One region of the Mesorhizobium sp. M1A.T.Ca.IN.004.03.1.1 genome, then DNA from elsewhere that is predicted to be linked to it. Evidence: predicted binding sites of a transcription regulator. Region 1 holds the regulator's gene; the other holds the start of a gene.
What was found. Region 1 encodes PhoB, which activates phosphate uptake and scavenging genes when phosphate is short. Its sites were predicted from a motif close to TGTCATNNANCTGTCAT; they were not measured.
Positions count from the first base shown of each region.

Region 2: EOD29_RS06455 (LTA synthase family protein) is a predicted target of PhoB. The motif match lies at 2,771-2,787, and genes of this name have one in related genera.

Region 1 covers NZ_RZTV01000004.1:388,969-393,152, reverse strand. The annotation lists gene pstA (phosphate ABC transporter permease PstA) at 1-683, shown strand, start outside; gene pstB (phosphate ABC transporter ATP-binding protein PstB) at 680-1,483, shown strand; gene phoU (phosphate signaling complex protein PhoU) at 1,504-2,208, shown strand; gene phoB (phosphate regulon transcriptional regulator PhoB) at 2,228-2,917, shown strand; gene EOD29_RS15810 (ROK family transcriptional regulator) at 3,234-4,184, opposite strand, start outside.
Region 2 covers NZ_RZTV01000002.1:101,347-105,530, forward strand. The annotation lists gene EOD29_RS06435 (acyl carrier protein) at 24-260, opposite strand; gene fabG (3-oxoacyl-[acyl-carrier-protein] reductase) at 575-1,312, opposite strand; gene EOD29_RS38010 (hypothetical protein) at 1,418-1,537, opposite strand; gene fabD (ACP S-malonyltransferase) at 1,620-2,561, opposite strand; gene EOD29_RS06455 (LTA synthase family protein) at 2,818-4,184, shown strand, end outside.

The sequences.
Region 1 (4,184 bases):
CACCGCCGCCCGGCGACGCCGGCGGCCTGCTCAACGCCATCTACGGCAGCATCGTGATGACCGTGATCGGCATCGTCGTCGGCACGCCGATCGGCGTGCTCGCCGGCACCTATATGGCCGAGTACGGGCGCTTCTCGCGCCTCACGACGGTGGTGCGCTTCATCAACGACATCCTGTTGTCGGCGCCATCGATCATTGTCGGCCTGTTCGTCTACGAGCTGATGGTGCGGCCGTTGGGTCATTTCTCGGCGATCGCCGGCGCGGTGGCGCTGTCGATCCTGGTGATCCCCGTCGTCGTGCGCACCACCGAGGACATGCTGAACCTTGTGCCCAACGCGCTGCGCGAGGCCGGCACCGCCATCGGCGCGCCGCGCTGGGTGGTGATCCGCTCGGTCGCCTATCGCGCCGCACTGTCCGGCATCGTCACCGGTATATTGCTGGCGATCGCCCGGATTTCGGGCGAGACGGCGCCGCTGCTCTTCACCGCGCTCAACAACCAGTTCTGGTCGAGCAATCTCAACGCGCCGATGGCCAGCCTGCCGGTGACCATCTTCCAGTTTGCGCTGAGCCCTTATGAGGAATGGCAGCAACTGGCCTGGACGGGCGCACTGATAATCACCCTGACGGTTCTCGGGCTGAGCATCTTCGCCCGCAGCCTTACCGGACGCAGAGAGGACAGATGAAACCGATGTTGTCCACCGACCTGAACGTAGCCGAGACGACCGCCGAGAAGGCCAAGATCGAAGTCAAGAACCTCAACTTCTACTATGGCCAGTCGAAGGCGCTGAAGGACATCAACCTGTCGCTGCCCGAGCGCAGCGTCACCGCCTTCATCGGACCTTCGGGCTGCGGAAAGTCGACGCTGCTGCGCGTGCTCAACCGCATCTACGAGCTCTACCCGAAGCAGAGCGCCGAAGGCCAGGTGCTGCTCGACGGCAAGAACATCCTCGACCGTTCGCAGGACCTCAACCTGCTCAGGACCAAGATCGGCATGGTGTTCCAGAAGCCGACGCCGTTCCCGATGTCGATCTACGAGAACATCGCCTTCGGCGTCAGGCTGTATGAGAAGATCAGCAAGGCCGAGATGGACAATCGCGTCGAACAGGCGCTGAAGCGCGCCGCGCTGTGGAACGAGGTCAAGGACAAGCTCAACGCCAGTGGCCAGAGCCTTTCGGGCGGCCAGCAGCAGCGGCTCTGCATCGCCCGCACGGTGGCGGTGAAGCCGGCGGTCATCCTGCTCGACGAGCCGGCATCGGCGCTCGATCCGCTCTCGACCGCCAAGATCGAGGAGCTGATCGACGAGCTGCAGGCCGACTACACGATCGTGATCGTCACCCACAACATGCAGCAGGCGGCGCGCGTCTCGCGGCAGACGGCGTTCATGTATCTCGGCGAGCTGATCGAATTCGACCGGACCGAAAAGATTTTCACCTCGCCCCGCGAGAAGCGCACGCAGGACTACATCACCGGCCGCTTCGGCTGAGTTCATACGAGGACATAACCATGGCCCATACGGTCGCTTCCTTCGACGAGGATCTGAGGCAGATCAGCCAGCTCATCCGCGACATGGGCGATCTTGCCGGCTCGATGGTCGGCGCGTCGACCAAGGCTCTGCTGAATTCCGACAACGCGCTGGCGCAGCGCGTGGTCTCCGACGATGCCATCATGGACGCGCGCCAACGCGAGCTCGACGATCGCGCCATCACGCTGATTGCCAAACGCCAGCCGATGGCCGACGACCTGCGCAGCGTCGTTGGCGCCATCCGCATGGCCGGCGATCTCGAGCGCATTGGCGACCTTGCCAAGAACATCGCTAAGCGCGTCGGCTCGGTCGGCGTCAGCGCCGCGCCGCGCGACCTTTCGCACTCCATCGATTCGATGGCGCAGCTGGTGCTGATCCAGGTGCAGGGCGTGATCGAGGAATACGCGGCCGGCGACGCCACGGCGCTCGCCAAGCTCCGCAACGACGACGAGCGCATCGACGTCAAATACACCGCCGTCTTCCGCGAGCTCCTGACCTACATGATGGAGGATCCGCGCAACATCACGGCTTGCACGCATCTGTTGTTCTGCGCCAAGAATCTGGAGCGCATCGGCGACCACGTCACCAACATCGCCGAGAACGCCTACTATGTGCTGACCGGCACGCAATTGCCCGCGAATCGTCCTAAGCAGGACGAGACGACGATGTCGGCGCCGGCGGCCTGACCGCGAAGGTGCCTGCTATATGATCGCGCCACGCATCATGGTGGTGGAGGACGAGGAACCGCTGGGGGTGCTGCTCCGCTACAACCTCGAATCCGAGGGCTATCAGGTCGAGGTGGTGACCCGCGGCGACGAGGCCGAGATCCGCCTGCAGGAGAATTTGCCCGACCTTCTGGTGCTCGACTGGATGGTGCCGGCGGTGTCCGGCATCGAGCTTTGCCGGCGCCTCAGGATGCGGCCCGAGACCGAACGCCTGCCGATCATCATGCTGACCGCGCGCGGCGAGGAAAGCGACCGGGTGCGCGGCCTCTCGACCGGCGCCGACGACTATCTGGTCAAGCCGTTCTCGACGCCGGAATTCATGGCCAGGGTCAAGGCGCTGCTGCGCCGCGCCAAGCCGGAGGTGCTGTCCAGCGTGCTCAAGGTCGGCGACATCGTGCTCGATCGCGAATCGCATCGCGTCTACCGCAAGAAGAGCGAGATCCGGCTCGGCCCGACCGAGTTCAGGCTGCTGGAATTCATGATGCGGCATCCCGGCCGGGTGTTCTCGCGCAGCCAGCTGCTCGACAATGTCTGGGGCGAGACGATCTATATCGACGAGCGCACCGTGGACGTGCATGTCGGACGCCTGCGCAAGGCGGTCAACAACGGCCGGATGCCGGACGTCATACGTACCATCCGTGGGGCGGGCTACGCGATCAGGGAAGATTAGATCCAGGGCACCGAAGGTCTGACGGGTTCTATCTGCGCTGGCGGGTTATCGAGACGCTGGTGCTTCGCCGTCCACGGGCGGAGCACGAAGCGTCGCGACGCGGCGCAGACCCGACGATCCACGCGACTTCCACGCGCCGCGGCGGTGCAGAAATTCTGCTCCGCTCATCCGACGATTGAGGTAATGGCATGGATTCCAGGGTCTCCGCGACGGAGCTTCGCTCCTGCTCCGCCCTGGAATGACGAAGCTGCGGGGCCTTCGCTAATCTCCGGCGTCTGCAGGACGCACAGAAGCCAACGATCGCTATCGAAGCTGCTCAGGCCACGTTCTTGCCCGCTCTTGCCTTCACGCCCGGCGCAAAAATCTCCTGGTCGACGAAGGTCAGCGCGCGCACGGCGCAGCCCTCGCGGATCAGCGGCAATTCGTTCGGCTCGGTATCGAAGGAGATCGACTTCGAATGCTGGCCGCCGGCGGTCTGGGCGATGGCCTCGCGCAGAGCCGGCTCGATCAGGTCGAAGGCGGCGGCGCTGACGCCGACCATGGCGACCGGCGCCGGGTCGATCAGCGCGAACAGGCTGCCGAGGCCGAAGCCCAGCGCCTCGCCGGCCCGGCGATAGGCCTCGCGCTCCGAGCCATCCCTCTCGCGCGCCTTGGCGGCGAGCGCCCGCATGTCGGCGTCGCCGACATCGATCGGCTCGGCGTCCTCACTCATCTTCATGGCGCTGCGCCAGATGGCGTAGTTGCCGGCATAGGCCTCGACGCAGCCGCGGCGTCCGCAACGGCAAAGCGCGCCGCCCGGGCGATGGATCATGTGGCCGAACTCGCCGCCGGAAGAATGCGTGCCGGTGAACAGCTCGCCCTTCAGCACCAGGCCCATGCCGATGCCGTGCGAGAGCAGGATGGCGATGAAATTGTCGCGATAGCGGTCGGGATCGCGCCACTGCAGCGCCACCGCCATCATGTTACAGTCGTTTTCCATGGTGGCCGGAATGCCGAATTCCTTTTCCAGGATGTCGGCGAAGGGAATGTCGGTCAGCGGCGTGATCGGCGACCACAGCATGGCGCGGGCATGGGAATCGGTGATGCCCTGGATGCCCATGGCGATGCGGGCGACGCTGCCGACGTCGAGGTCCGGATCGTCCAGCCGGCGCCGCACGATCGCCAAGCATTCGCCGATCAGCTCGTTGCGCGGCATGGTGAGCGTATCGAGGCGGCGCTGCTCCTCGGCGATGACCTGACCCGCATAATCAATAACGGCGACCGAGAG
Region 2 (4,184 bases), on a different contig from region 1:
CCCGGCGATACCCGCGGAACGCCTCAGGCCGAGGCCTTGTCGATATACTTCACGGCATCGCCGACAGTCAGGATGGTCTCGGCGGCGTCGTCTGGAATCTCGACGCCGAACTCTTCTTCGAACGCCATCACGAGTTCGACCGTATCGAGGCTGTCCGCGCCCAGATCGTCGATGAAGCTCGCCTGCTCCGTCACTTTGTCGGCATCGACGCCGAGATGCTCGATGACGATCTTCTTGACGCGCTCTGCGGTGTCACTCATTTGGGGCCTCGTCTTACGTTGTGTTGTCTTCGTTAGCGGGCGGAATGCCGCTAATCAAGCTGAAAGATGGTCTTGTGGGAAACGCAACGCCACAGGACCGGTTTTTGCCCGAACCGCCGGGTTGCCGGCCGCATTACACGAAAAACAGCGGGCGTCCAAGCCGAAATGGCTGTTTTCACAGGCGCCCGGGGCTCGGTCGCCCAGGTGTGTGAGATTCAGCTCAAGCCGAGCCGAAAATGGCGGCTTTCGAGGGCCGGAGCGGAAGCGCAGGAAGCCGCCGTTTGCAGGCCGGCATCACCTGAATCTCAAATACCCTAGATCATCGCCATGCCGCCATTCACGTGGATGGTCTGGCCGGTGACATAAGCCGCCTCATTGGAAGCGAGATAGGCGACGGCCGAGGCAACTTCGGCGCTGGTGCCCATCCGCCGCGTCGGAATCGCCGCCATGATGGTCTCTTTCTGCTTGTCGTTGAGCTTGTCGGTCATGGCCGACTCGATGAAGCCCGGGGCGACGCAGTTGACGGTGATGTTGCGGGTGGCGATCTCCTGCGCCAGCGACTTGGAAAAGCCGATCATGCCGGCCTTGGAGGCGCAGTAATTGGTCTGGCCGGGATTGCCGGTGACGCCGACCACCGAGGTGATGTTGATGATGCGGCCATGGCGGCGGCGCATCATCGGATGGGTGAGTTCACGAGTGAGCCGGAACACGGCGGTCAGGTTCACCTCGAGCACGGAATCCCAGTCGGCGTCCGACATGCGCACGAACAGGCCGTCCTTGGTGATGCCGGCATTGTTGACCAGGATGTCGACGCCTTCGAGATCGGCCTCCGCCTTCTGGCCGAGCGCCTTGACCGCGTCGCGGTTGGTCAGATCCGCCGGGAAGAGCTTTACGCGGTCGCCGAGCTCGTCGGCCAGCGTTTCCAGCTTCTCGACGCGGGTGCCGTGCAGGCCGACGATCGCGCCCTGGCTGTGCAGCACCCTGGCGATCGCCTCGCCGATGCCTCCCGATGCACCGGTGACGAGCGCCTTACGGCCGGTCAGTTCGAACATTGCTTCAACCTCATTCTTCCGGACGCCCCGCGAGCGACCCTCGTTCCGCATTTTGTCATGTTGTCCAGGCCATATCAGAAGTTCTCGGCGCTCACGACCGATTCTTCACCAAGCCTCGATCCGCTCCAGCACTTCCGCAGCCCAGTAATAGTCCTCGAGATCTTCGAGTCCACGTTCAACGAAGTCACGCAGGTATTCGGCTTTGCTTCGATCAGTCATCGCCACGAGATCGTCGAGGCGATGCTCGACTTCGGGAGAAAGACGGATGGAAGTAGGAATGCCGCACCTGCCAGCAAGAGTTTCCCGTTTATCCTAAAGTTGCCAGCGCCGCCTCGACTTCCGCGGCCGCGCCGATGGCGCCGGTCGCGATATCGCGGTTGATGCGTCGCGCCAAGCCTGACAGCACCTTGCCGGCGCCAACCTCGTAAAGCGTCGCGACACCTTTGGCGCCGAACCATTCCACCGTCTCGCGCCAGCGCACGCGGGCGACGACCTGCTCGACCAAGCGGCGGGCAATCTCATCCGGGTCGCTGGTCGGCGTGACCGAAACATTTGAGACGATGGGAACCACCGGCGCGCTTTTCGCGACCCCGCCCAGCGCCTCGCGCATGATATCGGCGGCTGGCGTCATCAATGCCGAGTGAAAAGGTGCCGAGACCTGCAGCATCAGCGCCCGCTTGGCACCCTTTTCCGCGCAGAGCTTCGCCGCCAGTTCGACGGCCGCCTTGGCGCCGGAAATCACCAGTTGGCCACCGCCATTGTCGTTGGCGATCTGACAGACAGAGCCTTGTGCCGCTTCGGCGCAGGCGGCTTCGACATCAGCCTGCTCCAGCCCGATGATGGCAGCCATGGCGCCCTCGCCCGCCGGCACCGCCGCCTGCATGGCGTTACCGCGGGTGCGCAGCAGTCGCGCGGCATCGGCCACCGAAACGAAGCCGGCTGCGGCAAGCGCCGAATATTCGCCGAGGGAATGGCCTGCGACATAAGCCACCTTGTCCTTCAGCGAAAAACCGCGCGATTCCAGCGCCCTTACGGCCGCCAGCGACACCGCCATCAGCGCCGGCTGGGCATTGGCCGTCAGCGTCAGCGTTTCTTCCGGCCCTTCCCAGATCAGCTTCGACAGTTTCTCGCCGAGCGCCTCATCGACTTCCTCGAAGACGCGGCGCGCCTCGGGAAAGGCATCGGCGAGGTCCTTGCCCATGCCGACGGCCTGGCTGCCCTGTCCCGGAAAGGTGAATGCGACGGCCATGTTAGCGTCTCCAGCGGCTGGTTTTTCCCTGCCTCTGGCGCAAGGCGGACGGCCAAGTCAAGCCCGCAGCACCAGTTCAGCGGCTGTTCCAGCCGGGAGAACGGCCGAGTTCCCTGTTCTGAAAGGCTTTTTGGCGATCACACCTGATGAAAACCGCTCACGAATCGTTTGCTGGCTCTTCTTATTTCCGCCACAGGCGCTAGCTTTGTGTGACATTTCGATGACAGTGGCGTGACGCTAGTGGAAGACGCGTGACATGGGCCGGGGAAGCAAAGTGGCTAGGATCAGGAAAGGCGCGGCCAAACCCGCGCCGCAATTTTTGGAAGACGATCCGTCCACCGGCTATCTGCCGGGGCGCAGATGGCCGATTGTCCGCTACGGCCTGGCGACGCTGCTTGCCTCCGCCCTTCTGGTGTTCGCCATCGAATGGATCGTGCGCGGCGACTTCTTCGGCACCGTCGACTTCTTCCTGCAGCCCTTCAAGCCCGGCTGGACCACCATCATCGTCTTTTCGCTGGTGCTGATCGGGCTCGACGCCATTCTCGGCCGCAGCCATCAAAGCCTGATGATCGTCGCGCCGGTGACATTGGCATTGGCCTTTGTCGGTCACCAGAAATCGCACTATCTGGGCGATCCGCTCTACCCGACCGATTTCCTCTATGCCCGCCAGATCATGGCGCTGATGCCGCTTCTGGTGCGCGAGCGCCCCTGGACGGCCGTGCTGCTTGCGGCGGCGATCGTCGCCAGCCTCGCGCTGCTCGTCTATGGCTGGCGGCTCTGGCGCCGGCGTGTGCCGATCCTCAGCCGCAAGGGACGGCTGGCGCGCTTGACGCTTGCCGTGCCGCTGCTCGCCTTCTTCGTCTCGATCATGGACTACGCCACCTTCTCGTGGACGCGCGACAGGCTGCAGATCATCCCGATCATGTGGGACCAGAAGGAGAACTATGCCTCCAACGGCTTCGCGCTCGCCTTCGCGCTCAACGTGCCAATGGCGCATGTCTCGGCCCCGCCCGGCTATTCCGAGAAGACGATGGATGCGATCGCGCGTCCCGGGGTTGCCGCCTCGGTGCCGGACCAGAAGCCCGATATCATCGTGGTGATGAGCGAATCCTTCTGGGATCCGACGGAGCTTCCCGGCGTCAGCATCAAGCCCGACCCGATCCCGACGGTGCGCGCGCTGCGCTCAGGCTCGATGTTCTCGCCGGAATTCGGCGGCATGACCGCCAATATCGAGTTCGAGGCGCTGACCGGCTTCTCCAACGCCTTCCTGCCGGCGGGCTCGATTCCCTATCAGCAATATGTGCGCACGCCGACGCCGTCGCTGGCGACTTTCCTGAAGAGCGAAGGCTATAGGGCGCGCGCCATCCACCCGGGCACCAACTGGTTCTGGAACCGGGGCGCCGTCTACGCCGATTTCGGCTTCAGCGACTTCCGCTCGGAAGAGACGCTGCCGCCGATGGAGAAGCGCGGGCCGCTGGCCTCCGACGCGGCCATGACCGACGAGATCATGCGCGAGGCCGATGCCAGCGACGGGCCGGTATTCCTGTTCGCGGTCAGCCTGCAGAACCACGGGCCCTACGAGCCCTACCGCTATTACAATCCGACACATAGCGTCGACGCGCC